4 regions of the Streptomyces sp. NPDC051051 genome follow, and region 3 is predicted to be linked to each of the others. Evidence: riboswitches for the same ligand, from Rfam matches in the RefSeq annotation. Region 3 holds a riboswitch; each other region holds the start of a gene.

Region 1 (7,398 bases), on a different contig from region 3:
CCGCAGTCGACGGCGGCGACGCGTGTCATCGGGCGTCTCCCTCGACCGGCTTGAAGGCGAAGGGGCCCGTGCCGTCCTCGGACGTGTCCGCCTGCCGGCCTTCCCCGGCCGGCGGCTGGGACGGCGTCACGCAGGTCCCCCTGGCCCACCACTGCGGCAGCATGCCCAGCGCCTCGTCCCCGAGCGGATTCACTCCCGGCCCCGCGGCCAGGGAGTGCGCGACCAGCACGTGCAGGCACTTCACCCGGTCCGGCATGCCGCCCGCGCTGGGGAAGTTCTTCAGCTCCTCGATCTCGTCCCGTCGCCGCACGTAGTCCTCGTGCGCCGCCCGGTAGGCCGCCGCCAGCTCGGGATCGGTCTGGAGCCGTTCCGTCATCTCCTTCATCACGCCGTTCGCCTCGAGCGTGCCGATGGCGGAGTTCGCCTTCGGGCACGTCAGGTAGTACAGCGTGGGGAAGGGGGTGCCGTCGGGGAGGCGGGGAGCCGTCTCCACCACGTCCGGCTGACCGCACGGGCAGCGGTGGGCGATGGCGCGCAGTCCGCGCGGCGGTCGTCCGAGCTGCTGCTGGAAGGCCTCGACGTCGGCGTCGGTGGGCTCGGTGCGGGAGGTGGTGGGCGGGGGGGTTTCCATGCCTGTACGGAAGTCTCTCTAGTCGGTTCATCGGCCGGCGGCGGCGTCGGACTTGTCGACGGCGTCCCAGACGTTCGAGTACCAGGGGCGGTCGGCGGCCCCCTGGTCGGCGCGGGACTGCTCGGCGGCGTCGGGGTCGACGACGATGTAACCCGTCTCCCCCGGCATCACGTAGTGCAACCGCAGCCGGATCTGCTGTTCGGCGTAGGCGTCGTCCTGCCAGCGTGCCTTGAGGTCGCGCAGCTGTTCCACCCGCTCGCGGGCCTGCTCCTTCTCGCGGTGGAGATCGGCGATCTCGGCGCGCTGGGAGACGTACTGCCGCATCGGGTAGGCCAGGGCCACGATCAGCGTGCACAGGACCAGGGCGAGGAGGGCCGCGCGGCCGGTCAGGCGCGAGCGGCGGGCCTGGCGCTTGGTCTGGGACCGGTAGACCCGGGCCGCGGTCTGCTCGCCGAGCAGCTTGATCCTGGTCGTGGTGGAGAAACGGTCCCGGTCCTTCACGGCCATGTCGTCCCCGCCTCCCGTCTCACACGTGCGTACGTCCCCGGACACGGTACGGGACCGGTACGGGGACGTACGTACGACTGGCTCAGGATGAGCCCTCAACGGCTCAGCCGGGCCGGTTCAACCCTGTTGCCGTGCGGCTCAGCCCTTGAACCGCGGGAAGGCGCTGCGGCCGGCGTACACCGCGGCGTCGTCGAGGATCTCCTCGATGCGCAGCAGCTGGTTGTACTTGGCGACGCGGTCCGAGCGGGCCGGGGCGCCGGTCTTGATCTGGCCGCAGTTCACCGCGACGGCGAGGTCGGCGATGGTGACGTCCTCGGTCTCGCCGGAGCGGTGGGACATCATGCACTTGAAGCCGTTGCGCTGGGCCATCTCGACGGCGTCCAGCGTCTCGGTCAGCGAGCCGATCTGGTTGACCTTGACCAGGAGGGCGTTCGCGGAGCCCTCCTCGATGCCGCGGGCCAGGCGCTCCGGGTTGGTGACGAAGAGGTCGTCGCCGACGATCTGGACCTTGTCGCCCAGCTTGTCGGTGATGACCTTCCAGCCGGCCCAGTCGTCCTCGTACAGCGGGTCCTCGATGGAGACCAGCGGGTACGCGGAGACCAACTCCTCGTAGTACTCGGTCATCTCGGCGGCCGAGCGGGACTTGCCCTCGAACTCGTAGACGCCGTCCTTGTAGAACTCGGACGCGGCGACGTCGAGCGCGAGCGCGATCTGCTCGCCGGGGACGTAACCCGCCTGCTTGATGGCCTCGATGATGAGGTCGAGCGCGGCGCGGTTGGACTCCAGGTTCGGGGCGAAGCCGCCCTCGTCGCCCAGGCCGGTGGACAGGCCCTTGGTCTTCAGCACCTTCTTGAGGGTGTGGTAGACCTCGGCGCCCCAGCGCAGGGCCTCGGAGAAGGACTCCGCGCCGATCGGGGCGATCATGAACTCCTGGATGTCCACGTTGGAGTCGGCGTGCGAGCCGCCGTTCAGGATGTTCATCATCGGAACGGGCAGCAGGTGCGCGTTCGGGCCGCCCAGGTAGCGGAAGAGCGGGAGGTCGCTGGCCTCGGAGGCGGCGTGGGCGACGGCGAGGGAGACGCCGAGGATGGCGTTGGCGCCGAGGGAGCCCTTGTTGTCGGTGGCGTCCAGGTCGAACATGGCCTGGTCGATCAGGCGCTGCTCGGTGGCGTCGTAGCCGACCAGCTCGGGGCCGATCTGCTCGATGACGGCCAGGACGGCCTTCTCGACGCCCTTGCCCTGGTAGCGGTTCGGGTCACCGTCGCGAAGCTCGATGGCCTCGAAGGCGCCGGTGGAGGCGCCGGAGGGGACGGCGGCACGACCCGTGCTGCCGTCGTCGAGGCCGACCTCGACCTCGACCGTGGGGTTGCCTCGGGAGTCCAGGATTTCCCGGGCTACGACGACGTCGATGGACGGCACGAGCATCTCCTTCTTGGGATGTGACGCTGGTTGTGCGGGGCACGAGCGGGCCGTGACGAGCCCTTGCTGAGCCTTGCGACTAGAGCCTAACCGCCTCGGGGCGTCGGTCGGCCGACCGACCGTCCCGTGGACAGGGAGACGGTACCCATTGTTTCAGCCCGGAACAAAGAGGGTGGCCAACAGAAGGCGGCGAACGGGAAAAGAAAACCCCGCCCGGGTGCGTACGGGGGAACACGCACCGGGGCGGGGGGACCGCGGGGACGGGGGCTCCCTCACGAGGCCCTCAGCGTGACGGGCTCGGCTGCGAGGGGGCTGTGGTCCGGCCGGGAGCCGGATGTCACTTCAGGTGCAGCTGCTGACCCGGGTAGATGAGGTCGGCGTCCTGGACGATGTCCTTGTTCAGCTCGAACAGCTTGGCCCAGCCGCCCTCGACGCCCTGCGCCTGGGCGATGGAGCTGAGGGTGTCGCCCGTGACGACCTTGTACTCGCCGTCGCCCTTCTCGACCTTCTTGCCGGTCGGGGTGGTGACGGTCTTCTGGGACTTGGCCGCCGGGCGCTCGGCGGAGCGGGAGGCGCTCTGCTTCTCGGTGGAGCGGGTGGTGGTCTCCGAGGAGGAGGAGCCGGCCGAGGAGCCGCCGGTGGACGAGCCGGTGGAAGCCGAGCCGCCGTTGTACGCGGCGCCGGACAGGCCCACGCCGCAGACCGGCCAGGCACCCTTGCCCTGGCCCGCGAGGACCTTCTCGGCGATCTGGATCTGCTGGGACTTCGAGGCCTTGTCGGCGGTGCCGGCGTACTGCGTGCCGCCGTACGCGGCCCAGGTGGAGGCGGAGAACTGCAGGCCGCCGTAGTAGCCGTTGCCGGTGTTGATGGACCAGTTGCCGCCGGACTCGCACTGGGCGACCGCGTCCCACTCGGAGGCGGTGGCGGCGGAGGCGTTGCCGGCCGCCATCAGCGGGGCGGCGATGGCGACACCGGTGACCCCGGCGAGCGCGGCGGCGCGGGTGGCCTTGGACGGACGGCGGTGCTTGCCCTTGGCGGAAAACAGCATGGTGGATCCCCTCACCGACGCCTGCGAGGTGAGCTGTCGGGTTCGGGCCGTGTGAGTTGCCCGGCCACTCCCGTCCGGGAGCACTGCTCCCGGGGAGGCGTGGCTTCACCCCGAGCCGTTCCGGTCAGCCGACCGTTACGGCACTTACCTTGGGTCCCCCGCTCCTGCCTACGGCGCTTGACGCGACGACTGTTCCCGGGCTGCCACTGGCAGGATTCGGCGTTGCGACAGCCGGGGCTCGGATTGCCGAGCGGTCACGACCGTAGACACGCGCTCGGCCGAATTTCAAAGACGATCACGCCTTCTGAGACTCATCCCACACTTTGATCAAAACGGACATTCAGCGCGAAGTGTGACGTGAACTCCCGCTGCTTTTCCCGTTTTTCCGCCCTATTCCACCCCTGTGTCGAGCGTCTGACCGGGGGCGATGTTGTTCGGGTCGGCGCCGATGGCGTCCCTGTTCTCGGCGTAGAGGGCGCGCCATCCGCCGTCGAGGTCAAGGGAGTCGGCGATGGAGACGAGGGAGTCGCCGTCGCGCACGACGTAGGTGCCCACCGCGCTGCCGGAGGTGCCCGCGGCGTGCCGGCCGGAGGATGCGGTGGTGGTGCCGTCCGGCACGACCTCGTCGGCGGAGGTGCCGCGGTGACGGCCGGAGGCGAGGGAGCCGGTGTCGACGAGGCTCCAAGAGCCCGCCTCCTGGACCGACTTGTCCGAGTCGTCCACTTCGGGGGTGGCCGTGGGCGAGCTGCCGTCCGCTCCCGAGGTGCCCGCGTCCGCGGCCGTCGGCACATCGGACTTCGAGGAGCTGTCCGGCTTACCGGAGGAAGAGGACGAAGCGGACGGAGAGGTCTCGTCCGTGGCATCCGGGGAGGATTCGGTCGACGGGGAGGACGATGCCGTCTTGCCGTCCGAGGAGTCCGCGGAGCCCGAGGAGTTCGAGGAGCCGGACGACCCCTTGGACAGGTCGGACAAGCCGGACGACACGGAGGAGCCGGACGGGTCGTCCGCCACCCCGGTGTCCAGGTTGCCCGCGCCGTTCTCCTTGCTGAGCCCGGACGTCAGCCCGCAGGTGCCCCAGGCGCCGACGCCCCGGTCGGCGAGGACCTTCTGCGCGACGGATATCTGCTGGTTGCGACTGGCCAGGTCGGGGCGCTCGGCGAAGTCGAGTCCGCCGTAAGCCTCCCAGTCGTCCTGACTCAGTGCCAGACCGCCGTACTCGCCGTTGCCCTGGTCGGCACTCCAGGAGCCGCCGGACTCGCACTCCGCCACCGTGTCCCACACCGTGCCGTCGGCCGCGCTCGCGCCGGTGGCGCCGAGCAGCGGGATGGCGATCGCGGAGCCGGTCACGCCGGCCGCGACGAGGAGGGCCGGAGCCTGGCGGGGGCGCCGGTGTCGACCGTTCCCGGAGAGCATGCAAGGGCCTTTCTCGAGACAGCAGTGCTTGCGCGGGCCGCGAAAGGGGGGCGCCGCGCTGACAGGTGAACGTATCGGCAGACGATCACTTGTCACAAGTTAATGCCGCGCAGATCACGTGAAGATCACAGAAGTGAGGAATGGTCACTTCTGCTTCGCCGTCCGGGCACATAACGGATGGTCAGCGGACGGCTGCGGGGGGTTCACCGGAAACGGCCGGGCCGAACCGCACGGGCAGGGTGCGCAGTCCGCGCATGATGAGACCGCCGCGCCACCTCAGGTCGGCCGGGTCGGCGTCCAGTCGCAGATCGGGCAGCCGGGTCAGGAGGGTGGCCAGCGCGGTCTGTCCCTCCAGGCGGGCGAGGGGGGCGCCCAGGCAGTAGTGGATGCCGTGGCCGTAGCCCAGATGCTGGTTGTCGCGGCGGGACAGGTCGAGGACGTCCGGGTCGGCGAACCGCTCCGGGTCCCGGTCGGCGGCCGCCAGGACGACGAGGACGGCGTCGCCGGGGGCGATGTCCTGCCCGCCGACGGTCAGGGGCTCGGTGGCGAACCGCCAGGTGGCGAGTTCCACCGGGCCGTCGTAGCGCAGGAGTTCCTCCACGCCGGTCGCCAGGAGGCCGCTCTCGCCCGCGGCCAGGGAGTCCTGGAGGCGGGCGCGCTGCCCGGGGTGGGTCAGCAGGGCGTAGGTGCCGTTGCCGATCAGGTTGACCGTCGTCTCGAACCCGGCGAACAACAGGATGAAGGCCATGGCGGCGGCCTCGTTCTCGGTGAGGTGCTCACCGTGGTCGGAGGCGCGGATCAGACCCGAGAGGAGGTCCTCGCCGGGGGCCGGATCCGCGGGAAGCTCCAGGCGCTTGCGGTGGATGAGGTCCAGGAGGTAGCCGCGCATCTTCTTCACCGACCGGGCGACACCGCCGCGCGGGCCCCCGCCGTGCCGGATCATCATGCCCGCCCAGTCCCGGAAGTCGTCCTGGTCCTCGCGGGGAACGCCGAGCAGGTCGCAGATGGCGTAGATGGGGAGCGGGAAGGCGAAGTCGTGGATGAGGTCGGCGGTGCCCCGCTCCGCGAACCGGTCGATGAGCCCGTCCGTCAGCTCCTGCACGCGGGGCGCGAACTCGGCGACCCGGCGGGGCGTGAACGCCTTGCTGACGAGGCGTCGCAGCCGGGTGTGGTCCGGCGGGTCGATGTTCAGCAGATGCGTCATCAGCTCGGCCTTGCGCTCACCGGGGATGCCGGTCCTGCCTCTGGCGTGCGCGGGCTCGTCGTGGTGCGCCGGGTTCTTGCTGAGCCTCTGGTCGGCGAGGGCCTGCTTGGCATCGGCGTACCGGGTGACCAGCCAGGCCTCCACACCGCTGGGCAGCCGCGTGCGGTGCACGGGCGCGTGCTCGCGGAGCCAGGCGTAGGCGGGGTAGGGGTCGGTGGCGAACTCCCAGGTGAACAGGGCTGGCGCGGACGGCTCGGGTGCGGGCTGCTGGGTCACTCCCCGACGGTAACCGGGACCGGGCGACGGCCGCGCCGGCCCGGCGCGGCCACGGCCCGCGGCTGCCGCATCGCGGGGTCCCGACGGGCCGCCGCCCTACTCCCCCACTCCTTCGGCCGAGCGGATCGCGTCCCGATAGGTGCGGGCCGCCGCTCGCAGGGCAGCCTCCGGGTCCACGCCCTCCGCCTCCGCGCGGGCCGCCAGGGCGAGCAGTTCGTAGCCGATGCCCTCCGCCGCCGGGAGCGGCACCTCCAGGTGCGCCGAGCGGACCCTCGACGCGAGCTTCGCCGCCAGGGCCAGGCCCGGCTGGTGGAGGGGGATGCCGTCGGTGACCGACTCGCGGCGCTTCTCGACCGCCTTCGTGCGCAGCCAGTGCTCCTTGACCTCCTCGGGGGTGGTCGCGGTGGCGTCGCCGAAGACGTGCGGGTGGCGGTGGATGAGCTTGGTGACGATCGTGCCCGCGACGTCGTCGACGGAGAACGGGGCCTCCTCGTGCTCCTCGGCGATGCGGGCGTGGAAGACGACCTGCAGGAGGACGTCGCCCAGTTCCTCGCGCAGTTCGTCGCGGTCGCCGTCCTCGATGGCCTCGACGAGTTCGTACGCCTCCTCGATGCCGTACTTGGCGAGGCCCTGGTGGGTCTGCCGGGAGGACCAGGGGCACTCGGCGCGGATGCGGTCCATGACCTGCACGAGGTCGAGGAGGCGGGCGCCGGGGAGGTCGTAGGAGGCGGGGAGCAGTTCCAGGTCGGGCATGGTCACGCGGCCGGAGCCGGCCAGGCGGGCCAGGCCGTCGGTCAGGGCGGGCTCCCCCTCGCCGGTCGCCACCACGACGACCGTGCGGCCGCCGGCGCAGGCCGCGAGGAGGTCCTCGGCGGTGGGGGCGGTCTCCGCCACCGCTAT
Region 2 (7,398 bases), on a different contig from region 3:
AGTTCCTGGAGGTTCTCGATACGGGTCTCGTCCTGCGGATCGGTGGAGGCCTGCAACTCGGCCAGGTAGCCGGTGCGTTCGAGCACGGCCTCCAGGACGGTCGCCGGTCCCGCGCCAGACTCGACGACCGTGCGCAGCTCCTCCATCAGCGTGTTGAACCGCTTGACGGCGTTCGTGGAGCGCGCGGCCATGCCGTAGGCCTCGTCGACGCGCTTGAGGGCCTGCGGGAAGCTGATCTTCTCGCGCTGGGAGAGGGCGTCGATCATCGCCTCGGCGCGCTCGCCGATGCCGCGCTTGGGCACGTTGAGGATGCGGCGCAGCGGGACCGAGTCCTCGGGGTTGGCGAGGACGCGCAGGTAGGCCAGGACGTCCCGGACCTCCTTGCGCTCGTAGAAGCGGACGCCGCCGACGACCTTGTAGGGCAGGCCGACGCGGATGAAGACCTCTTCGAAGACGCGGGACTGGGCGTTGGTCCGGTAGAAGACGGCGACGTCACCGGCCTTGGCCTTGCCCGCGTCCGTGAGGCGGTCTATCTCGTCGGCGACGAACTGTGCCTCGTCGTGCTCGGTGTCGGCGACGTAGCCGGTGATGCGCGCACCCTCGCCCGCATTGGTCCACAGGTTCTTGGGACGGCGGGACTCGTTGCGCTCGATGACGGCGTTGGCGGCGGTGAGGATCGTCTGGGTGGAGCGGTAGTTCTGCTCCAGCAGGATCGTGGTGGCGTCCGGGTAGTCCTCCTCGAACTGGAGGATGTTGCGGATGGTCGCCCCGCGGAAGGCGTAGATCGACTGGTCGGCGTCGCCCACGACGCACAGCTCGGCGGGCGGCAGGTCGTCCGCGTTCCGCGGTACGTCCACCGGCTGTTCGACGGAGCCGACGAGCTCCCTGACCAGGGCGTACTGGGCGTGGTTGGTGTCCTGGTACTCGTCGACGAGGACGTGCCGGAAGCGGCGCCGGTAGTGCTCGGCGACGTCGGGGAAGGCGCGCAGGAGATTGACCGTCGTCATGATCAGGTCGTCGAAGTCGAGGGCGTTCGCCTCGCGCAGCCGCGACTGGTACATGGCGTAGGCCTGCGCGAGGGTCTTCTCGAAGCCGTCGGCGGCCCGGGCGGCGAAGTCCTCCTCGTCGATCAGCTCGTTCTTGAGGTTGCTGATCTTGGCGCTGAAGGACTTGGGCGGGAAGCGCTTGGGGTCGAGGTCGAGGTCGCGGCAGACCAGGGCCATCAGGCGCTTGGAGTCGGCGGCGTCGTAGATCGAGAACGACGAGGTGAAGCCGAGCCGCTTGCTCTCACGGCGCAGGATGCGCACGCACGCGCTGTGGAAGGTCATCACCCACATCGCGTTCGCCCGCGGGCCGACGAGCTGCTCGACGCGCTCCTTCATCTCGCCCGCGGCCTTGTTGGTGAAGGTGATCGCGAGGATCTGGCCCGGATGGACATGCCGCTCGGCGAGGAGGTGGGCGATGCGGTGGGTCAGCACGCGCGTCTTGCCCGAGCCGGCACCGGCGACGATGAGCAGCGGGGTGCCGGAGTGGACGACGGCCGCGCGCTGGTTCTCGTTGAGCCCCTCCAGGAGTGCCGCCGCGTCGATCGGGGGGCGCGGGGCGCCGTCGCGGTAGTGGGTGTCCCGGTCCGGCGGCACGTCGAACTTCCCGCCGAACAGATCGTCCGGAACCGGTTCCGGAGAGTGATCGTCCTCGGGCGGTGGCGGGGGTTCCTCGTCGTGGCCGCGGGGGGCCTGGAGGTCCGCCAGGAAGCTGTCGTCAAAGAGGCTGCTCATCGCTCTCCGAGTCTAGGCCGCCCCACCGACAACCCGAGGCCGTCCGGGAAACATCCCGACCCCTCACCTTCCGGCGCCCCCCTTGCACCGTCGGTGACCGCGGACGGCAAACCGTCCGGAGGTCACGAAAATGTATCGGGCATATCACCCACCAACCTTCACAGGGGGCACACCAGTTGGCTACCGTGCCGGGCAGGCCGCTCGACCCCTTCCGGCGAACCTCGCCGGGCCGCGCGGCCTCCGCCGAGTCCGGTGCGCCCCGCGGCAGCCGGAGCCGGGGACCCACCGAGACCTTGGGGTGAATCGGCTCACTCCCCTCCGGGGAGGACGAGCCGTAGGGCAACCCTTCCGAAGCATCCTCGCCCGAACCCGACAGCTAACCCGGTAGGCGGAAACTGGAAGGAGTCGCCTCCCTTGGCGTCGCAGCACCGCAAGCCGCGTCCCGCGAGCACGCGCATGGCAGGCATCCGTACGCCCGCTCTCGCCACCGCCGCCCTCACCTCGGTGGCCCTGCTCTCGCAGACGGCCACCGCCGCCCCCTCCACCGACGACAGGCCGAGCCTGGAGGAGGTCGAGAAGAAGGTCGACGACCTCTACCGCCAGGCGGAGTCGGCCACCGAGAAGTACAACGCCGCCAAGGAGAAGGCGACCAAGCAGCGCAAGAAGGTCGACACCCTCCTCGACGACGTCGCGCAGCGCGCGCAGAAGCTCAACGACGCGCGCGAGGAGCTGGGAACCTACGCCGCAGCCCAGTACCGCACCGGCGCCTCCGCCCCCGACACGGCGACCCTCCTGCTCGCGGACTCCCCGCAGGACTACTTCGACCAGACGCAGCTGATGGGGCGGGTGACCGACCGCCAGAAGGGCGCGGTCGACGACTACTTCGCCGACCAGGCGGAGACGATGAAGAAGCGCCAGGAGGCCTCCCAGAGCCTCCGGACGCTGACCGACTCGCAGAACGACCTGAGGACCGCCAAGGCCGCCGTCCAGAAGAAGCTCGGCTCCGCCCGCGCGCTGCTGTCGCAGCTGACGGCCGAGGAGAAGGCGCGACTGGCGAAGATCGAGGAGCGGAAGCGGCAGGAGGCCGCCCGCAAGGCCGCCGAGCTGGCCGAGCAGCAGGCGGCGCAGACGGCGGCCGCGCAGCAGGAGAGCGCCGGCGCGTCGGATCCGGCGGGCACCGGCACGTCGACGCCCTCGTCGTCCCCCTCCACGTCCACGGACTCCTCGTACGCCACCAAGGCCGAGAGGGCGCTGGCGTTCGCCCGCGCGCAGATCGGCAAGCCGTACGTGTGGGGTGCGACCGGTCCGGACTCCTACGACTGCTCCGGTCTCACCCAAGCCGCCTGGAAGGCCGCCGGCGTCTCCCTGCCGCGCGTCACCTACGACCAGGTGAACGCCGGCACGACGGTCTCCCTCTCCGCCGCGCAACCCGGTGACCTGGTCTTCTTCTACGCCGACGTCACCCACGTCGGCATCTACATAGGCAACGGCATGATGATCCACGCCCCGAAGCCCGGCGCGTACGTGCGCGAGGAGTCGATCTACTACGACGGGGAGTCGTCGATCCACAGCGTGGTGCGCCCGGCCTGACGGGAGTGCCGCGCGCGGGGGCGGGCGTCGTCCTGCGCCCCCGCGCGCGTCCTGGGGAAACCTCCGTACGCTCCCTGGCATCGGCGGCGTGCCCCGCACCGGACGCGCCGCCGGGTGACCGTGTTCCCCCTGGGATGACGGCGGTGGCGACGCTGTGGGTCGCCGTCGTCGGCGTGCCGTGGCTGCAGGGCTCCGGGGAGGTGCTGCTGTGGGTCGCGGTGGCGGCGTGGCCGGCCGTCGCGGCGGGCGCGGTCGCGGACGGGCGGGCGTCGCTCAGGTCCAGAGCACCGCGATGAAGACGTTGGCCACGGTCAGCAGGCCGACCAGGCCGAACAGGGGCTTCTCCACCCGCTCGTCGTCCCGCTTCACGTAGACGAGGCCGAGGATCACGATCAGCAGGGCCAGCTTCACCCCGATCTTGATGTTGTTGACCGCCTGGTCGTCCGCCTGGTTGAGGCCGACCAGGATCACGCCGGTGACCAGCATCGTCGCGGCACCGTGCAGCATCGCGGGGACGAAGCGGGCCGTGCCCTGCCCCATCGCCTTCAGCTGCGTGAGGAAACCGCCGAGCAGCGCGGCGATGCCGACGATGTGCAGGCCGACGAAGAGGTGGATGAGTAGGTCCATGAGGCCGGATGCTAGCCACCGGGCCGGACACCTCCCGACACCGGCCCGCACCCACCGCCCCCTCGGGCACCTGCGCGCCGCATAGCAGCGTGCCGCTCCGGGGCGCCCCGGATTCACCGCATCGGTCGGCCCGCCGCGTGAAGTCGACGACCTGGGACCGGCGGTAGGGCCACTTCCGGTCACCCGGCAGTCCGCTCCTGTCACTTCCGTACATCGCGTCACCGGACCGGCCCGAACGGGCTTAGCGTCCTCCCCCAGGTGACCGGCTTCCCACCGCCGCCCGGCCCGGGGCGGCAGCCGGACACCACCGCCGAGAGTCCGGCGGCGTTCCGCTCCCCCGTGCGGGCGTCGCCGGGCGCGTCAGCCGCACCGCGCGGCCGTGCGTCCGCTCCCCCCGGCGGCCGAGGCCCGTCCCCGCGGCCCCGGTCCCCGGCGGCCGTACCGACGAGGCGGTCGACGAAAGGACGTGCAGTCCCACGTGGCAGCGCACCGCAAGCCCCGTCAGCGTTCGGCCGGCGGCCACACGGCCCGCGCGGCGGCGACCATCGCCCTCGCCGGTGTGGCCGGCGCGACCGCCTTCGACGGGATCGGGCACGCCGAGCCGAACCCCACCCCGGCACAGGTGAAGGCCAAGGTGGACAAGCTGTACCAGGAGGCCGAGGCCGCCACCGAGAAGTACAACGGCGCCCAGGAGAAGGCGAAGGCCGCCGAACGGCGCCTGGAGACGCTGCGCGACGAGGCCGCGCGCAAGGAGGCCCGGCTCAACACGGCCCGCGAGGCGCTGGGGACGATGGCCGCGGCGCAGTACCGCGGCGGCGGCCTCGACCAGGCGGTGCAGCTCGCACTCTCCGACGACCCCGACCAGTACCTCGACAACGCCGCCTTCGCCGAACGGGCGGGCGACCGCCAGTCCGCCGCCGTCACCCGGGTCGGCAGGCAGCTGCGGGAGATCGAGCAGCTGCGCGGCGCCGCCCGCGTCCAGCTGACCTCACTCAAGACGCGGCAGGCGGAGCTGAAGCGGCACAAGAAGACGATCACCGACAAGCTGGGTGCGGCGCGGCGCCTGCTGAACCGGCTCACGGCCGAGGAACGGGCGCGGCTCACCGCGGACACGGGCGGCGGGACGGATACCCGTGCCTCACGGACCTCGGCGGGAGCCCGTGCCGACCTGCCCGCCCCCGGCGCGGCCACCGCGACCGGCTCCCGCGCGGCGGCGGCCGTCTCCTACGCCTACGCCAAGCTGGGCAGCCCTTACGTGTGGGGGGCGACCGGCCCGCACGCCTTCGACTGCTCGGGCCTGGTCCAGGCGGCTTACCGCTCGGCGGGCGTCTCCCTGCCCCGCACGACGTACGCCCAGATCGACGCCGGGCGCCGCGTCTCCCGCTCCGAACTCCGGCCGGGCGACCTGGTGTTCTTCTACCCCGGCATCACCCATGTCGGGCTCTACATCGGCGGCGGCAGGATGATCCACGCCCCGAACCCGTCGGCCCCGGTGCGCGTGGCACCGATCGACGAGATGCCGTACGCGGGGGCCACCCGGGTGGTCTGAGGCTCCCCCGTCACACCAGCCGTCGGGCCGTCGCCCAGCGGGTCAGCTCGTGGCGGTTGGACAGCTGGAGCTTGCGCAGCACCGCCGAGACGTGGGACTCGACCGTCTTCACCGAGATGAACAGCTGCTTGGCGATCTCCTTGTAGGCGTAACCGCGTGCGATGAGGCGCAGCACCTCGCGCTCGCGCTGGGTGAGGCGGTCGAGGTCCTCGTCGACCGGCGGGGCGTCGGTGGAGGCGAAGGCGTCCAGGACGAACCCGGCGAGCCGCGGCGAGAAGACCGCGTCGCCCTCCTGGACGCGGAAGACGGAGTCGACCAGGTCGGTGCCGGTGATCGTCTTGGTGACGTAGCCGCGGGCGCCGCCGCGGATGACGCCGATCACGTCCTCCGCGGCGTCCGAGACGGACAGAGCGAGGAAACGCACGGGCCGCTCGGCGTCGCTCATCAACGGGGCGCAGCGGCGCAGCACTTCGACGCCGCCGCCGCCCGGAAGATGCACGTCGAGCAGGACGACCTCGGGCCGGGTCGCGGTGATGACCGTGACCGCCTGGTCGACGTCGGCGGCCTCGCCCACGACCTCCACACCGGTCTCCTCGGTCCGGCCGATCTCGGCCTGCACGCCCGTGCGGAACATGCGGTGGTCGTCGACGAGGACCACCCGCACGTGCCGTCCGGTGCCGCCCTCGCCGTGCGCGGGCGCAGCCGCCGGGGCCGCCCCCGTCGTGCCGTTCGTCTCGGTCGGGTCGCTCATCACTTCTCCGCCCTCTCCATCTCCAGCTCGACCTCCGTGCCGCCGCCCGGGACCGCCCGGAGCCGCGCCGTGCCGCCGTTGCGCTCCATGCGGCCGATGATCGATTCTCTGACGCCCATCCGGTCGGCGGGTATCGAATCGAGGTCGAAGCCGGGACCGCGGTCCCGGACGGACACGAAGACCGTCCTGCCCTCGACCTCGGCGTAGACCTGTACGGCGCCGCCCTCGCCACCGTACTTGGCGGCGTTCACCATCGCTTCGCGCGCGGCCTGCATCTGCGCGGTCAGCCGCTCGTCGAGCGGGCAGTCGCCGACGACCACGACCTCCAGGGGGACGCCGTGCTTGTCCTCCACCTCGGCGGCGTGGCGCCGGACCGCGTCGGCGAGGGCGGTGGGCTCGTCCGCCTCGTCCTTGCCGGTGCCCTCCGGCTTGTACAGCCAGGTGCGCAGGTCGCGCTCCTGGGCGCGGGCGAGGCGGCGCACCTCGCCCGCGTTCTCCGCGTTGCGCTGGATCAGGGTCAGGGTGTGCAGCACCGAGTCGTGCACATGGGCGGCGACCTCGGCCCGCTCCTGTGCGCGGATGCGCATCAGTCGCTCCTCGGACAGGTCCTGCGTCATGCGCACCAGATAGGGCCCGGCGAGCAGGGTGATGCCGACCAGGACGGCGAGGGCCGCCTGCAGGACCGAGCCGAGGTGGGCGGCGGAGCCCTGGAGGACGAAGATGCCGGAGACGCCCGCGGTGACCAGCAGGACACCGGCGCCGGCGCGCAGCAGCGTGAGCGTACGGCGTCGGCGGCCGACCTCGACCCAGCGGGCCCGCCGGGCGTTGTCCGCCTGGCGCCAGACGAGGGCTACCCCCGCCCCGACCAGCACGGCGGGCAGGAGGTAGGCCTTGGCGCCACTGCCCACGTTCACATTGCCGACGAAGACCATGGCGACGACGACCATGAGGAGCAGGGCGACGATCTGGCCCTTGTCGGGCTTGCGGGCGACGAGTCTGCGGCGGCCGTCGGGCGCGGTCCCGGTGGCGACGAAGGAGGGGGGCCGCTGGTCGCCGACCCCGCCGATGCCGAGCGGCACGAAGAACCAGAAGGCCGCGTAGAG
Region 3 (7,398 bases):
TCGAATGTGACTTACGCGACCGTAGGCAGGGGTTGACGGGCGGTGAGATAAGCCACTCCTAAAGACTTGGCCAATGTGGGAATAAGGCCCTCGTCACCCGTGTCGGTGCAACGACCACACCCGGAAGCCGTCGATCCGGAAATGGCTCCAGGTGGTGCGGAAGGCGAAGTGCCCGGCGGTGTACGGCTCCGGGTCGGTGTGGTCGAAGACGAGCCGCCCGTTGTTCCACCAGCGGACGGTCGAGCCGTCGGAGACGATGCGGACGTGGTGCGGCGCGTTCGGCACCAGCAGCGGCTCGGTGTAGTCGGACAGCAGCGGCCGCTCCCCCGCCCGGCCGACGTAACGGCGCAGCCGGGTGGTGGTGTTGCCGTTGGCGCCGTAGCCGACGTAGTACGTCCTGAGGTGGTCGTACTCGGCGAGGGCGCCGCCGCGCGCGGTGGCGAAGAGGTCGTCCGGGGAACGGGCGTCGACGGCGTTCCAGAAGTTGTTGAGGTCCGAGACGCGGTCGTTGACGCCGCCCGCGGAAACCGGGGTGGCCGTGTACTCCAGGACGTACGGCCCTTCGAGCCGCTCCTTGAACCAGATCGTCGCGCCGGCGGGCACGTCGACCTCCAGGGTGCCGCGGGAGGCGGTGACGGTGCCGCCCTTCTCCAGTTCGACGGCCCACTTGCCGAGGCCGCGGCGGAAGTCGTCGTGGGCGATCGGGCGGCGGTGGCGGGGCGCGGCGCTCGCGGCGGCCGCGGGGGCGAGGGCGGCCAGGGCGGCGCCGGCGGCCAGGGCGCCGAAGGCCCTGCGGGTGGTGGTCATGGGATGCGGCTCCTTCAGGGCGTGGTGACGCGGGAGGACGTGAGGCGGACGGAGCGCACCGCGGGAGAAAGCGCTTGCCGCCCTTCCGGTCACTGTGTCCCCACCCCGCCCCGCCTGTCGACGCCCCTGGCCCGCCCGCCACGCAACCGCAATGGAACGATCACGAACGTGCAAGATCGCGCGGGCGCCGGTGCCGTGCCGGTGCCGGTGCGCATGCGGAAACGCCGAAGGCCGGCCCCGGGGATCGGGGGCCGGCCTTCGGCGGCGTGTCGGGCGGGAGGTCGAGCCGTACGTCAGCCGACGGAGACGCCGTGCGAGCGGAGGTAGGCGACCGGGTCGACGTCCGAGCCGTAGTCGGGACCGGTGCGGATCTCGAAGTGCAGGTGCGGGCCGGTCACGTTGCCGGTGGCACCGGAGAGGCCGACCTGCTGACCGGCGGAGACGGACTGGCCGGCCGAGACGGAGAGCGAGGACAGGTGGGCGTACTGGGCGTAGAAGCCGTCGGCGAGCTTGATGACGACCTGGTTGCCGTACGCGCCGCCCCAGCCCGCGGAGACGACCGTGCCCGCGCCGACGGCCTTGAGCGAGGTGCCGGTGGGGACGACGAAGTCGACACCGGTGTGGTACCCGCTGGACCACATGCTGCCGGACATCTTGTACGGGGTGCCGACGGTCGCGCCGGAGACCGGGAGGGCGAAGCCGGTGGCGGCGGTGGTGTTCTCGGCGGCCTGCGTCGTGGACGCCTTCGAGGAGGACGGCTTCGCGGAGTCCGAGGAGGACGACTTCGAGGACGCCGCCGACCCCGAGGACGCCGACGACTTCGCGGTGGAGCCCGAGGGCCGCTTCGACGAGGAGGAGGAACCGGACGAAACGGACGGCGACTTGGCCGTGCCCGTCGCGGCCTTCTTGCCGATCGACAGCTTCAGACCCGGGTGGATCAGCGACGGGTCGTCCCCGACGGCCTCGCGGTTGTCCGCGTAGAGCCGGGTCCAGCCGCCGCTGACGTCCTGCTCGTCCGCGATCTTGGAGAGGTAGTCGCCGGACCGCACCGTGTAGGTCGTGGTGGACTTCGCGGACTTCTGCGCCACGGGAACGGCCTGGACGGCCTTTTCCGGAGCGGCGGAGAGCGCGGAAGCCGCGGAGACCGCCTGCGTCGCCGACTGCGACGGTGCGGCGTGCGCACCGGTGGCCCCTATGAGCGGGAGGGCGAGCGCGGCGCCGCCGGTTCCGGCGGCGGCGATGGAGCGGGTGAAGCGCTGGGGCTTCGGACGGCGGTGCTTACCCTTGGCGGGCATGACGAATTCCTCTCCGGCGCCTGCGAGGTGAGCTGTCGGGTGCGGACTGGAGATGTCCGGCCGCGCCGGGGCGCGGCTGTACCCCTAGCCGTTCCGGAGACCGGAACAGGCGGTACTGCCTGTGGGTCCCCCGCTCCTGCCGTTCACGGGTGAGTGTGCGGGCTCCGGGCGGCGGCAGGATTGGGCGTCCGTCCGGATTGGTCTGGAACGTAAGCGACCACGACGCACGGGGACAAGCGAAGGTTGTGCTCGTCGAGGCTTTCTCTTGATCCCCGGTGGGAGTTCCCGGTCACTTTCCGTGAATCGAGAGGCCGCTTTTCCGATGAACAGCCTTGGAAAACAACCGTATTACGTGAGCATGACGGGCGACTCAGGGTCACGGATATGACGCTGCTCACGTGACAGGCCCCCAGAGCGCCTTATTCCAGAGCGAGTTGGAATGAAGGCTTCAATTCGGACAGAACTCCCAGATGTCGCACGAGCGGATAACCAACACATCAAGGTCACCGTGCGCCGGGTGCGCACCCGACCGGCCCTCCCGGGAGACCTCCGCCGGCGGACCCGCGCGTCGGACCCCCGGTTCGAACAGGGCCGGCGGAGGTCTCGAAGGCCTGGTCGAGGACCCGTTTGCCCCAGGCATCCATGTCGTATGGTCAGGGAAGTGTTCCGGTGGCCACGTCGAGCCGCGCCGGCCGGGACCGACGACCGGGAGGAGCCCCCGTGACGCAGCAGATCCCGTCGACCGAGCCCGAGCTGGCCGGAGTGCGCAACTTCCGGGACGTGGGCGGCCTGCCGACCGTCGACGGCCGGCGGGTCCGCCACGGCGTGCTGTTCCGCAGCGGACATCTCGCGCACGCCACCGACGAGGACGCCGCGTTCCTGGCCTCGCTGGGCCTGCACACGGTCTTCGACTTCCGCAACGCGGCGGACCAGAGGCTGGAGGGCCCGGACGTCGAGCTGCCGGGCGTGCGCAATGTGAACCTGCCGCTCTCCGACCCGGCGGACGGAGCCGAGTTCTGGAAGATGGTCCGCGACGGCGACATCGACCAGCTGCGGGAGATCCTCGGCGACGGCAAGGCGGCCGGCCGGATGATCGCCTCCTACCGCTCGATCATGACGGAGCGCACGGGCGAGCACTCGCGCGTGCTGCACTCCCTCGCCGAGGACAGCGTCCCGGCGCTCATGCACTGCGCGGCGGGCAAGGACCGGGCCGGTCTGTCCATCGCCGTGACGCTGCTCGCGGTGGGCGTGGAGGAGGAGGCGATCCTGGCCGACTACCTGGAGTCCAACGCCAAGCACCGCCGCTACAAGGTGCGCCGCAACGGCACCTCCCCCGAGGCGTACTCCCCCGAGGTCATGGAGCTGCTGAGCCCCCTCTTCGACGCCCGTGCGGAGTACCTCGCGGCCGCGTTCCACACCATCGAGGACACCTGGGGCGGCGTCGAGGCCTACCTGGAGCAGGGCCTCGGTCTGGCCCCGGAGACCCGCGAACGGCTCCGGGAGCGCCTGCTCGACTGAGCGGGCACCCCCGGCGTCCGGTCTCCCCCGCCGTCTACTGCTTGGCGCCGACCTCGAACAGCAGCCAGAGGAACCCGGCGAAGAGGTGCCCCACCGCGATGTAGATGATCAGCCGGATCCACAGGCTCCGGGGGAACTTCTCCTCCATGTCGGTCATGGCGTCTCTCCAGGGGTGGGGCCGAGGCACAGTGCGGCCGTCGGGCTCTGCAACAGGGTGTGGACGAACAGCAGGTCGACCCCGTCGGGGTCCTGGGCGGCGATGCGGTGCGGGGTCAGCGAGTCGAAGTGCGCGCTGTCGCCGGGCCCGAGCAGATGGGTGGCGTCCCCGAGGCGCAGCCGCAGCCGCCCGCGCAGGACGTGCAGCCACTCCTCGCCGGGATGCACCCGCACGATGTCGCCCTGCGAGCCGTGGGGCACCTGCACGTGCAGTGCCTGCATGCCCCGCCCCGGGGCGCCGGACTGCCGGTAGGTCCAGCCGCCCGCGTGGGTGGGCTCCATGTCGGCGGCGCGCACGACGGCGTCCCGGTCGGCGACCGTCTCGCCGAGCAGTTCCGAGACGGTCGTACCGTAGACACGGGCGAGCGCGAGCAGCATCGGCAGCGAGGGCTGGCGCTGCCCGGTCTCCAGCCGGGAGAGGTGGGCCGGCGACAGCCCGGCCGTGCGGGCCGCGGCCTCCAGGGTGAGGGAGGCGCGCCGGCGCAGGGCGCGCAGCTGCGGCGCGACGACGCCGAGGTCGTCCACCGGCCCGGGAGCGGGCCCGGCCTCCTCGGAAGTGGGGTGGCTCATCCCTTCATTCAGCCGGAACTTTGCCTCTGCGGCAAGTTTCTTGCCTGAGAGGCAAAGAGCCCTCGGGGAGGGTCCGCCGGTCGCCCTACCGGTTGGCCACCGCCTGCTTGATCAGCGTCCGGCCGAAGTCCCAGACGAGCCCGCCGCCCTTGTGCGCGTCGTCCATCACCTCGGTGAAGGCGTCCACGAACCGGTCCACCTCCCGCTCCCCCACGACCAGCGGCGGGATCAGCTTGATCACCTCCAGATGATCGCCGGAGACCTGGGTGAGGATGCGGTGCCGCTGGAGCAGCGGGACGACCACCATCTGCGCGAACAGGCCCTTGCGGGCCGCCTGGAGCATGGTCCAGCGGCTGCGCAGCTTCAGCGAGCGGGGCTTGCCGAACTCGATGCCGATCATCAGGCCCCGCCCGCGCACGTCGGCGAGCAGCTCGTACGTGTCGGTCAGCGCCGCGAGCCGGGACTTCAGCAGTTCCCCGGTCGCGCGGGCGTTCGCGACGATCTGCTCGTTCTCCATCACGGACAGCACGGCCAGCCCGGCCGCCATGGCCTGCGCGTTGGACCCGAAGCTCGCCGAGTGCACCAGCACCCGGTCCATGGACGAGTAGACCTTCTTGAAGATCCAGTCCTTGCCGAGCGTGGCGCCGACCGGCACATAGCCGCCGGAGAGCGCCTTGGCGACGCAGACCAGGTCGGGTTCGACCCCCTCCTCGTGCTGGTGGGCGTAGAAGTCGCCGGTCCGGCCGAGGCCGGTCTGCACCTCGTCGGCGATGAGCAGCGCCTTGTGGCGGCGCAGCAGCTCCTGGGCGGAGCGCAGGTAGCCGGGCGGCGCCTCGTGAACCCCCTTGCCCTGGATCGGCTCGACGATCAGCGCGGCCACATCGCCCTTCCGCAGCTCCCGCGCCAGCGCGTCGAGGTCGCCGAGGGGTACGGCGGTGTCGGGCAGCAGCGGCGCGAAGCCGTCCCGGAACCCGTCCTCGCCGTTGACCGACAGGGAGCCCGTGGTCAGCCCGTGGAAGGCGTGGTCGCAGTACAGGACCCTGGGTCTGCCGGTGGCGTACCGGGCGAACTTCAGCGCGGTCTCCACGGCCTCGGTGCCGCTGTTGCCGAAGAAGACCCGGTCCAGGTGCGGGCTGTGGGCGAGGAGCTTCTCGGCCAGCAGTCCGGGCAGCGGCTGGCAGTCGAAGCGGGTGAGGTCGGCGAGCGAGGCGTCGAGGACGTCGTGCAGCGCCTTGCGGACGACGGGGTGGTGGCGGCCGAGGCCCATCACCCCGAACCCGGCGAGCATGTCCAGGTAGTCGTTGCCGTCCGCATCCCAGAAGTACGCGCCCTCGCCCCGCTCGTAGACCTTGTCGAAGCCGATGGTGTGCAGCATGCGCGGCAGCTGGTGGTTGAGATATCTGCCGTGCAGCTCGTAGCGTTCGGCTCCGCGCTCGGCCAGCAGCGCGCCGAGGTCGAACTCCGTGCTCATCGGACCGTCTCCTTGCCGGGGCCGTCGGTCGTCCTGTCGAAGATGCCGCCGGCCGTCCCCTCGGTGGGGCCTCCGGTCGTGTTCCCGACGGCGCCCCGCACCGTCTCCTCGGCCGGGCCGGCAGCCGTCTTCCCGACGGTGCCGCGCGCGTCGCGGGCGGCCAGGCTCGCGCTGATCCGTCCGGCGATCTCGACGGGTGTGAGGCCGATGTCGGCGAGCACCTCGGCCCGCTTGGCGTGGGCGAGGAACTGCTCCGGGATACCGAAGCGCCGGACGGGCACGTCGACCTCGGCGTCCCCCAGGGCCAGGGCGACGGCCGAACCGACGCCCGCGGCACGGCTGTTGTCCTCCACCACGGCGACGAGGCGGTGCTCGGCGGCCAGGCCGGGCAGCGCCGGGTCGACCGGTTTGACCCAGCGGGGGTCCACCACCGTGCAGTCGACGCCCCGGGCCTGGAGCAGTTCGGCGGCACCGAGGCAGGTCGGCGCCATGACGCCGACGGCGACGAGGAGGACCTCCGGTGCCGGGCCGCGGTGCAGGACGTCCATGCCGCCGACGTGGCCGACGGCCGGGATCCGGGGGCCGACCGATTCCTTCGGGAAGCGGACCAGGGTGGGCGCGTCGTCCACGGCGACCGCCTCGCGCAGTTGCGCGCGCAGCTGGTCGGCGTCCCGCGGGGCCGCGATCCGGAGTCCGGGGACGACCTGGAGGACGGACATGTCCCACATGCCGTTGTGGGAGGCGCCGTCGACTCCGGTGACCCCGGCGCGGTCGAGGACGAACGTCACCCCGCAGCGGTGCAGCGCCACGTCCATCAGCAGTTGGGCGAAGGCCCGGTTGAGGAAGGTGGCGTAGACGGCGACGACGGGGTGCAGGCCTCCGGTGGCCAGCCCGGCCGCGGACACCGCCGCGTGCTGTTCGGCGATCCCGACGTCCCAGACCCGGTCGGGGAAGCGGGCGGCGAACGCGGCCAGGCCGACCGGGTGCAGCATGGCGGCGGTGATCGCCACGACGTCGTCGCGCTCCTCGCCGATCCGCACGATCTCGTCGCCGAACACGGACGTCCAGGAGGGGGCGCCGGCCGGGACGAGCGGCGCGCAGGTCAGCGGGTCCATCACCCCGACCGTGTGGAAGTGGTCCTCCTCGTGCGCGAGGGCGGGCTCGTAGCCGCGGCCCTTCTCGGTGAGGCAGTGCACCAGCACCGGCCCGTGGAAGCGTTTGGCCCGCCGCAGCGCCGACTCGACGGCCCCGACGTCGTGGCCGTCGATGGGCCCGACGTACTTCAGGCCGAGGTCCTCGAACATGCCCTGCGGGGCGAAGGCGTCCTTGAAGCCCTTCTTCGCGCCGTGCAGCGACTCGTAGACGGTGTGGCCGACGACGGGCGTGCGCAGCAGTACGCCCTTCCCCCAGGCCAGCACCTTCTCGTAGCCGTCGGTGGTGCGCAGGGTGGCGAGGTGGTCGGCGAGGCCGCCGATGGTCGGGGCGTAGGAGCGTTCGTTGTCGTTGACGACGATGATCAGC
Region 4 (7,398 bases), on a different contig from region 3:
CCCTGGGCGTTCCCCGCCCCCGAGCGCGGGACGCTCGACAACGGCCTGACCGTCCTGCACTGCCACCGCCCCGGACAGCAGGTCGTCGCCGTCGAGGTCATCCTCGACGCGCCCCTGGACGCCGAACCGGCCGGCCTCGACGGCGTCGCCACGATCATGGCGCGGGCCTTCTCCGAGGGCACGGACAAGCACTCCGCCGAGGAGTTCGCCGCCGAGCTGGAGCGCTGCGGCGCCACCCTCGACGCGCACGCCGACCACCCCGGCGTCCGCCTCAGCCTGGAGGTTCCGGCCTCCCGCCTGGCCAAGGCCCTCGGCCTCGTGGCCGACGCCCTGCGGGCGCCCGCGTTCGCCGACAGCGAGGTCGAGCGCCTCGTCCGCAACCGCCTGGACGAGATCCCGCACGAGCTGGCCAACCCCTCCCGGCGCGCCGCCAAGGAGCTCTCCAAGGAGCTGTTCCCGGCGACCGCGCGCATGTCGCGCCCGCGCCAGGGCACCGCGGAGACCGTCGAGAAGATCGACTCCGCCGCCGTACGCGCCTTCTACGAGAAGCACGTCCGCCCCGCCACGGCCACCGCCGTGGTCGTCGGCGATCTCACCGGAGTCGACCTCGACGCGCTCCTGGGCGACACCCTGGGCGCCTGGACGGGGTCCGCGGCCCAGCCGCGGCCGGTGCCGCCGGTGACCGCCGACGACACCGGACGGGTCGTCGTCGTGGACCGCCCCGGGGCCGTCCAGACGCAGCTGCTGATCGGCCGCATCGGCGCCGACCGGCACGCGCGCGTGTGGCCCGCGCAGGTGCTCGGCACGTACTGCCTGGGCGGCACCCTCACCTCCCGGCTGGACCGCGTCCTGCGCGAGGAGAAGGGCTACACCTACGGCGTGCGCGCCTTCGGCCAGGTCCTCAGGTCCGCGCCGGACGGCTCGGGCGCCGCGATGCTCGCCATCAGCGGTTCGGTCGACACCCCCAACACCGGTCCCGCGCTGGAGGACCTGTGGAAGGTGCTGCGCACCCTCGCCGAGGGCGGTCTGACCGACGCCGAGCGGGACGTCGCCGTGCAGAACCTCGTCGGAGTGGCGCCCCTGAAGTACGAGACGGCCGCCGCCGTGGCGGGCACGCTGGCCGACCAGGTCGAGCAGCACCTGCCGGACGACTACCAGGCCACGCTGTACCAGCAGCTCGCCGCGACCGGCACCGTGGAGGCCACGGCGGCGGTCGTGAGCGCCTTCCCGGTGGATCGCCTGGTGACGGTCCTCGTCGGCGACGCGGCCGCGATCAAGGCGCCGGTCGAGGCCCTCGGCATCGGTGAGGTGAAGGTCGTCTCCGCGGAGTAGGAACGCGGACCGGCGGCCGTGAGGCCGCGCGCAGGAGCCCTGGTGGACGGATGTGCCACCAGGGCTCCTTGATGTCCGAATTGAGGGAAAGGCTGCCTGTCTGCCCTGTGGCATGCGCTACAAAAGCCGCGTTCTGTTTGGGGATCGACGGCCGCCGCGTCTAGTTTCAACCGGGCTGTTCGTCAGGCAGTGCGCCGCGTCCGCGGCACCGGACAGTCATCGCCGAGTCCCCCCACGGCGCGAGCCAGGGGAGCCGGGGACCCAACCAGACAGTCCCTGGGGTGAATCGGACGCCCGCGCGAGCCGCGAGGGGGTCCGTAGGAGACCTTCCTGCTCCGAACCCGTCAGCTAACCCGGTAGGCGAGAGGGAAGGAAAGGACCGCTCAACTTCATGGCGTCCACTTGCGCCACCGGGAAGCACCGTCGTCCCAGCAGGATGAAGCGCACCACCGCCCGCGCGGCGGGCATCGCTGCGCTCACCACCACCGGCGTCATCGGCACCGTCGCCTCCGGCCCCGCCCTCGCCGCGGAGAAGGCCGTCGAGCAGACCGGCCTCATCCCGGTCGTCACGATCGGCGACACGGTCGCCGAGCGGATCGACGACCAGGCCGCCGCGCAGAAGCAGGCCGCCGTGGCGGAGGCCGCGCGCCAGGAGGCCGCCGCCCAGGCCGAGGCGGAGCGCGAGGCCCGGGTCCGCGCCGCCCGCGCGGCCGAGCGCGAGCGCCTGAACGCCTTCGTCTCGCCGATCAGCGGCTCCTACGTCTCCACCGGCTACCGGTCCGGCGGCTCGCTGTGGTCCTCCGGCAGCCACACCGGCATCGACTTCCACGCCGCCAGCGGCACCCCCGTGCACGCGGTGGGCCTCGGCACCGTCGTCGAGGCCGGCTGGGGCGGCGCCTACGGCAACCAGGTCGTGATCCGGATGAACGACGGCACGTACACCCAGTACGGCCACCTGTCGTCCATCAGCGTCTCGGTGGGCCAGAAGGTGGCCCCGGGGCAGCGCATCGCCCTGTCCGGCGCCACCGGTAACGTGACCGGCCCGCATCTGCACTTCGAGGCCCGCACCGGCGTGGAGTACGGCTCGGACATCGATCCGGTCGCCTACCTCCGCAAGCACGGTGTGCACATCTGACGACGTACGGCGACAGATCGTACGGCCCCGGCCCGCGCGGCCGGGGCTTTCGTCGTTTCCGGGACCGTACTGTCCGAAAAATATCCCTGGATTCCGGCCCGCCATCGGAAATTCCCGCTGATTGCAATAGAGTCACGGAACACACGTCAATCGTCGACGTTTCACGGGGATTAAGGCGGAGGTCGGTCATGCGTATTCCGGCGCACTCGGTGTGCACGGCCATCCGGGACGACATCGTCGCGGGTGTCTACGAGCGCGGCAGCCGCCTCACCGAGGAACTCCTCGCACGCCGCTACGGTGTCTCGCGCGTCCCCGTCCGGGAGGCGCTGCGCACGCTGGAGGCGGAGGGTTTCGTCGTGACGCGGCGGCACGCGGGCGCGTGCGTCGCCGAACCGACCGAGCAGGAGGCCGCCGACCTGCTGGAGATGCGCATGCTCCTGGAGCCGCTCGGCGCCGCCCGGGCCGCCCAGCGACGCACCGAGGCCCACCTCAAGGTGCTGCGCGGCCTCGTCCGGCTGGGCCAGGAGCGTGCCAGGCGCGGCAACAGCGAGGATCTGCGCTCCCTGGGGGGCTGGTTCCACGAGACCCTCGCCCAGGCCTCCGGCAGTCACGCCCTCACCTCGACGCTCACCCAGCTGCGCCACAAGATCTCCTGGATGTACACGGTCGACGCGTCGGCCACCCCCATGGAGTCCTGGGCGGAACACGGCGCGATCGTGGACGCGGTGGCGCGCGGCGACGGAGAACGCGCGCGGGCGGTGACGGCGCTGCACACCGAGCGCGCGACCTCCGCGCACCGGCTGCGCTTTCCGGGCGGTGACCGCCGGGACCGTGTGAGGACTTCGCAACACGTCGTCAACATGTCCGGCCTCCGGCATTAACACGAGGGCCGTATACAAAGAAGGTAATTCGGCGGAGAGGTATTTCCGCTGCCTTTTTCCGGCGCGCCCCCGCATTTATGGTGGTGTGCCCCTCGCGCGCCTGTCGCATGTTCTTCGCATGCCCTTCTCGGGGCCTGCGCGATATCCGTGACACGCGGCCGGCGATTTCCGCCGGGCCCCGGAAACGGCGGAGCCGCGCCGCCCGGACCGGGCGACGCGGCTCCTGTCCGCTGCGGGTGGCGGCCGGCTCAGACGGTCTCGGGAAGCTCCTCGAGCCCCTCGGCGACCAGCTTCGCCAGACGGTCGAGGGCGGCGTCCGCACCCTCGGCCTCGGAGGCGAGGACGATCTCCTCGCCGCCCTGGGCGCCCAGGCCGAGAACGGCCAGCATGGAGGCCGCGTTGACGGGGTTGCCGTCGGCCTTGGCGATCGTCACCGGGATGCCTGCGGCCGTGGCGGCCCGGACGAAGATGGAAGCGGGGCGGGCGTGAAGGCCCTCGGCCCAGCCGACGTTGACGCGGCGCTCAGCCATGTGATGCTGCCCTTCGGTGTTCAGGTTGTCTAGACCAGTGTTCCACACGTGAAGCGTGTGGGGAGAGGGCTGTGCGGCCCCCTCCCGGCGTGGTCGTCGGATCGCGGCCTCGATCCGGCGTCCGTCCTCCACAGACTGCCTCGCGCCGTTGTCGTACGCGAGCCGTACTCTGGGCCCCATGCAGAGCGCGTCGGACCGCCACGAGTACCCCGCCCACTGGGAAGCCGACGTGGTGCTGCGCGACGGCGGCACCGCGCGCATCCGCCCCATCACCGTCGATGACGCCGAGCGCCTGGTCAGCTTCTACGAGCAGGTGTCGGACGAGTCGAAGTACTACCGCTTCTTCGCGCCCTACCCGCGACTGTCCGCCAAGGACGTCCACCGCTTCACGCACCACGACTTTGTGGACCGGGTGGGACTCGCGGCCACGGTCGGCGGCGAGTTCATCGCCACCGTACGCTATGACCGCATTGGCGCCGACGGGACGGCCGCCCCGGCGCCGGCCGACGAGGCCGAGGTCGCGTTCCTCGTGCAGGACGCCCACCAGGGTCGCGGTGTCGCCTCCGCCCTCCTCGAACACATCGCGGCCGTCGCGCGCGAGCGCGGCATCCGGCGGTTCGCCGCCGAGGTGCTCCCGGCCAACACCAAGATGATCAAGGTGTTCACGGACGCCGGCTACACCCAGAAGCGCAGCTTCGAGGACGGCGTCGTGCACCTGGAGTTCGGCCTCGAACCCACCGAGCGCTCCCTCGCGGTGCAGCGCGCGCGGGAACAGCGCGCCGAGGGCCGCTCCGTGCGGCGACTGCTGGTGCCCGGCTCGGTCGCCGTCATCGGCACCGGCCGCACCCCCGGCGGCGTCGGCCGCAGCGTCCTCGGCAACCTCCGCGAGGCCGGCTTCACCGGCGACCTGTACGCCGTGAACAAGGCCTTCCCCGAGGACATCGAGGAACTCGACGGCGTGCCCGCCCACCGCTCGGTCCGCGACATCGGCGGGCACGTCGACCTCGCGGTCGTGGCCGTCCCGGCCGACCACGTGCCCGAAGTCGTCGCCGAGTGCGGCGAGCACGGCGTGCAGGGACTCGTCGTCCTGGCCGCCGGGTACGCCGAGAGCGGCCCCGACGGGCTGCAGCGCCAGCGCGAACTCGTGCGGCACGCGCGCGCGTACGGGATGCGGATCATCGGCCCCAACGCCTTCGGGGTCATCAACACCTCCCCACAGGTACGGCTGAACGCGTCACTGGCCCCGCAGATGCCGCGCCCCGGCCGGATCGGCCTGTTCGCCCAGTCCGGGGCCATCGGCGTGGCCCTGCTCTCCCGGCTGCACCGGCGCGGCGGAGGCGTCACCGGGATCACCGGCGTGTCGACCTTCGTCTCCTCCGGCAACCGCGCGGACGTGTCCGGCAACGACGTCCTCCAGTACTGGTACGACGACCCCGACACCGACGTCGCCCTGATGTACCTGGAGTCCATCGGTAACCCGCGCAAGTTCACCCGGCTCGCGCGGCGCACGGCCGCGGCCAAGCCGCTGGTGGTGGTCCAGGGCGCCGGCTCGGCCCCCCAGGGCCACGCCGTACGGGCCACGCGGCTGCCCCGCGCCACGGTGTCCGCCCTGCTCCGCCAGGCCGGGGTGATCCGCGTGGACACCATCACCGAACTGGTCGACGCGGGCCTGCTGCTGGCACGCCAGCCGCTGCCACGGGGACCGCGCGTGGCCATCCTCGGCAACTCGGAGTCGCTGGGGCTGCTCACGTACGACGCGTGCCTCTCCGAGGGTCTGCGCCCGCAGCCGCCGCTGGACCTCACCACGGAGGCGTCGGCGGAGGACTTCCACGCCGCGCTGGCGCACGCCCTGGCCGACGAGACGTGCGACGCGGTCGTGGTGACCGCGATCCCCGCCATCGGCGAGGCGTCCCCCGACGACGCGGAACTGGCGCAGGCGCTGCGCTCGGCCGCGGCCGCCGGTCCCGCCAAGCCGGTGCTCGTGGTGCACGTGGAGCTGGGCGGCCTCGCGGAGGCCCTGTCCGCCGCGACGAGCACCGCCCCACGCGCGCGTACGGCGACCCCGGCCACGGCGGCGGCCGAGGCCGGGCCGACGGGAACCGGGACGACCGGGACGACCGGGGCGGGGACGACATCGACCGGCCCCGGCTCGGCGACGGCCGTGTCGACGACGCCGACCGGCACACCCCCCGCTCCCGCCGCCGTGCCCGGCGAACCCGCCGAGCGCTCCCGAGCCCCCGAGGGCGCCCACCTCATCCCCGCCTACCCCGCCGCGGAACGCGCGGTCCGCGCCCTCGCCGAGGCCGTGAAGTACGCGCAGTGGCGGCGCGAGGCCGCCGAACCCGGCAAGGTGCCCGAGCACGAGGACATCGACGAGAAGGGCGCCGCCGCGCTGATCGGCAGGCTTCTAGCGCGCGGACAGGGCCTCACCCTCGGCACCGACGAGACCTGCGAGCTGCTCGGCCGGTACGGCATCCCGGTCCGCCGGGCCATCCCCGCACCCACCCCCAACGAGGCCGCACGGGCCGCCGGCGCCCTCGGCTACCCCGTCGCCCTCAAAGCCACCGCACCCCACCTGCGCCACCGCGCCGACCTGGGCGGCGTCCGCCTCGACCTCGCCGACGAGGAACAACTGCGGCGGGCGTACGCCGAGTTGACCGAGCTGTTCGGGGCTCCGCAGCAGCTGCGCCCGGTGGTCCAGGCGATGGCCCCGCGCGGGGTGGACACCGTCGTCCGGGCGGTCATCGACCCGGCGGCCGGAGCCGTCCTGTCGTTCGGACTCGCCGGCGCCGCCTCGCAGCTGCTCGGCGACATGGCGCACCGCCTGATCCCGGTCACCGACCGGGACGCCACCTCCCTGGTCCGGTCGATCCGGACGGCACCCCTGCTGTTCGGCTGGCGCGGTTCGACGCCCGTCGACACCCCCGCCCTGGAGGAGCTGCTGCTGAGGGTGTCCCGCCTGGTGGACGACCACCCGGAGGTCGTCGCGGTGACGCTGGAGCCGGTCGTCGTCGCCCCGCACGGCCTGAGCGTTCTCGGCGCCTCCGTCAGCCTCGCGCCCCCGCCCGCCCGCGACGACCTCGGCCCGCGGACGCTCCCCGTCTACTGAGACGGCCGTGACCGGTCCCTCGCAGTCAGTGGGTCCCCGTAGGATGGAGGACATGGCCAAGACCAGTACGACGACCCAGGGGCTGCGTGCGGCGATCGAGCGCAGCGGCTACTACCCGGCCCTCGTGGCCGAGGCGGTGGAGGCCGCCGTGGGCGGCGAGCCCATCCGGTCGTACCTGGTCCACCAGGAAACCACGTTCGACCAGAACGAAGTCCGCCGGCACGTGACCGTGCTGGTCCTCACCGGCAACCGCTTCATCGTCAGCCACACCGACGAGCAGGCCGCCGACTCCACCTCCCCGACGCCGTACGCCACCACGTCCACCGAGTCCGTGAAGCTCGGCCGGATCTCGTCGGTCGTGCTGAGCCGTGTGGTCGCCAACCCGGAGTCGTACACGCCGGGCAGCCTGCC

The links. Region 3 has a riboswitch for cyclic di-AMP ahead of AB0N31_RS15075 (LysM peptidoglycan-binding domain-containing M23 family metallopeptidase). Riboswitches for the same ligand answer to the same signal wherever they lie in the genome.
Positions count from the first base shown of each region.
Region 1: it holds a riboswitch for cyclic di-AMP, as region 3 does, so the genes downstream of both, AB0N31_RS07195 (transglycosylase family protein) here and AB0N31_RS15075 (LysM peptidoglycan-binding domain-containing M23 family metallopeptidase) in region 3, are expected to answer to the same signal.
Region 2: it holds a riboswitch for cyclic di-AMP, as region 3 does, so the genes downstream of both, AB0N31_RS29215 (NlpC/P60 family protein) here and AB0N31_RS15075 (LysM peptidoglycan-binding domain-containing M23 family metallopeptidase) in region 3, are expected to answer to the same signal.
Region 4: it holds a riboswitch for cyclic di-AMP, as region 3 does, so the genes downstream of both, AB0N31_RS28120 (M23 family metallopeptidase) here and AB0N31_RS15075 (LysM peptidoglycan-binding domain-containing M23 family metallopeptidase) in region 3, are expected to answer to the same signal.

Region 1 covers NZ_JBFBCB010000006.1:155,128-162,525, reverse strand. The annotation lists gene AB0N31_RS07215 (Ppx/GppA phosphatase family protein) at 1-29, opposite strand, end outside; gene AB0N31_RS07210 (DUF501 domain-containing protein) at 26-631, opposite strand; gene AB0N31_RS07205 (septum formation initiator family protein) at 659-1,138, opposite strand; gene eno (phosphopyruvate hydratase) at 1,277-2,563, opposite strand; gene AB0N31_RS07195 (transglycosylase family protein) at 2,895-3,605, opposite strand; cyclic di-AMP (ydaO/yuaA leader) riboswitch at 3,609-3,791, opposite strand; gene AB0N31_RS07190 (transglycosylase family protein) at 3,996-5,018, opposite strand; gene AB0N31_RS07185 (cytochrome P450) at 5,200-6,498, opposite strand; gene AB0N31_RS07180 (nucleoside triphosphate pyrophosphohydrolase) at 6,595-7,398, opposite strand, start outside.
Region 2 covers NZ_JBFBCB010000048.1:46,440-53,837, forward strand. The annotation lists gene pcrA (DNA helicase PcrA) at 1-1,778, opposite strand, end outside; cyclic di-AMP (ydaO/yuaA leader) riboswitch at 2,010-2,185, shown strand; gene AB0N31_RS29215 (NlpC/P60 family protein) at 2,235-3,368, shown strand; gene AB0N31_RS29220 (hypothetical protein) at 3,512-3,664, shown strand; gene AB0N31_RS29225 (hypothetical protein) at 3,642-3,995, opposite strand; gene AB0N31_RS29230 (NlpC/P60 family protein) at 4,474-5,544, shown strand; gene AB0N31_RS29235 (response regulator transcription factor) at 5,555-6,295, opposite strand; gene AB0N31_RS29240 (PspC domain-containing protein) at 6,295-7,398, opposite strand, start outside.
Region 3 covers NZ_JBFBCB010000016.1:131,224-138,621, forward strand. The annotation lists gene AB0N31_RS15070 (DUF6250 domain-containing protein) at 94-807, opposite strand; gene AB0N31_RS15075 (LysM peptidoglycan-binding domain-containing M23 family metallopeptidase) at 1,101-2,102, opposite strand; cyclic di-AMP (ydaO/yuaA leader) riboswitch at 2,107-2,299, opposite strand; gene AB0N31_RS15080 (tyrosine-protein phosphatase) at 2,823-3,620, shown strand; gene AB0N31_RS15085 (DUF6126 family protein) at 3,655-3,777, opposite strand; gene AB0N31_RS15090 (XRE family transcriptional regulator) at 3,774-4,406, opposite strand; gene AB0N31_RS15095 (aspartate aminotransferase family protein) at 4,492-5,877, opposite strand; gene dxs (1-deoxy-D-xylulose-5-phosphate synthase) at 5,874-7,398, opposite strand, start outside.
Region 4 covers NZ_JBFBCB010000044.1:42,616-50,013, forward strand. The annotation lists gene AB0N31_RS28115 (pitrilysin family protein) at 1-1,332, shown strand, start outside; cyclic di-AMP (ydaO/yuaA leader) riboswitch at 1,543-1,710, shown strand; gene AB0N31_RS28120 (M23 family metallopeptidase) at 1,724-2,467, shown strand; gene AB0N31_RS28125 (GntR family transcriptional regulator) at 2,656-3,348, shown strand; gene AB0N31_RS28130 (HPr family phosphocarrier protein) at 3,597-3,878, opposite strand; gene AB0N31_RS28135 (GNAT family N-acetyltransferase) at 4,057-6,987, shown strand; gene AB0N31_RS28140 (DUF5998 family protein) at 7,040-7,398, shown strand, end outside.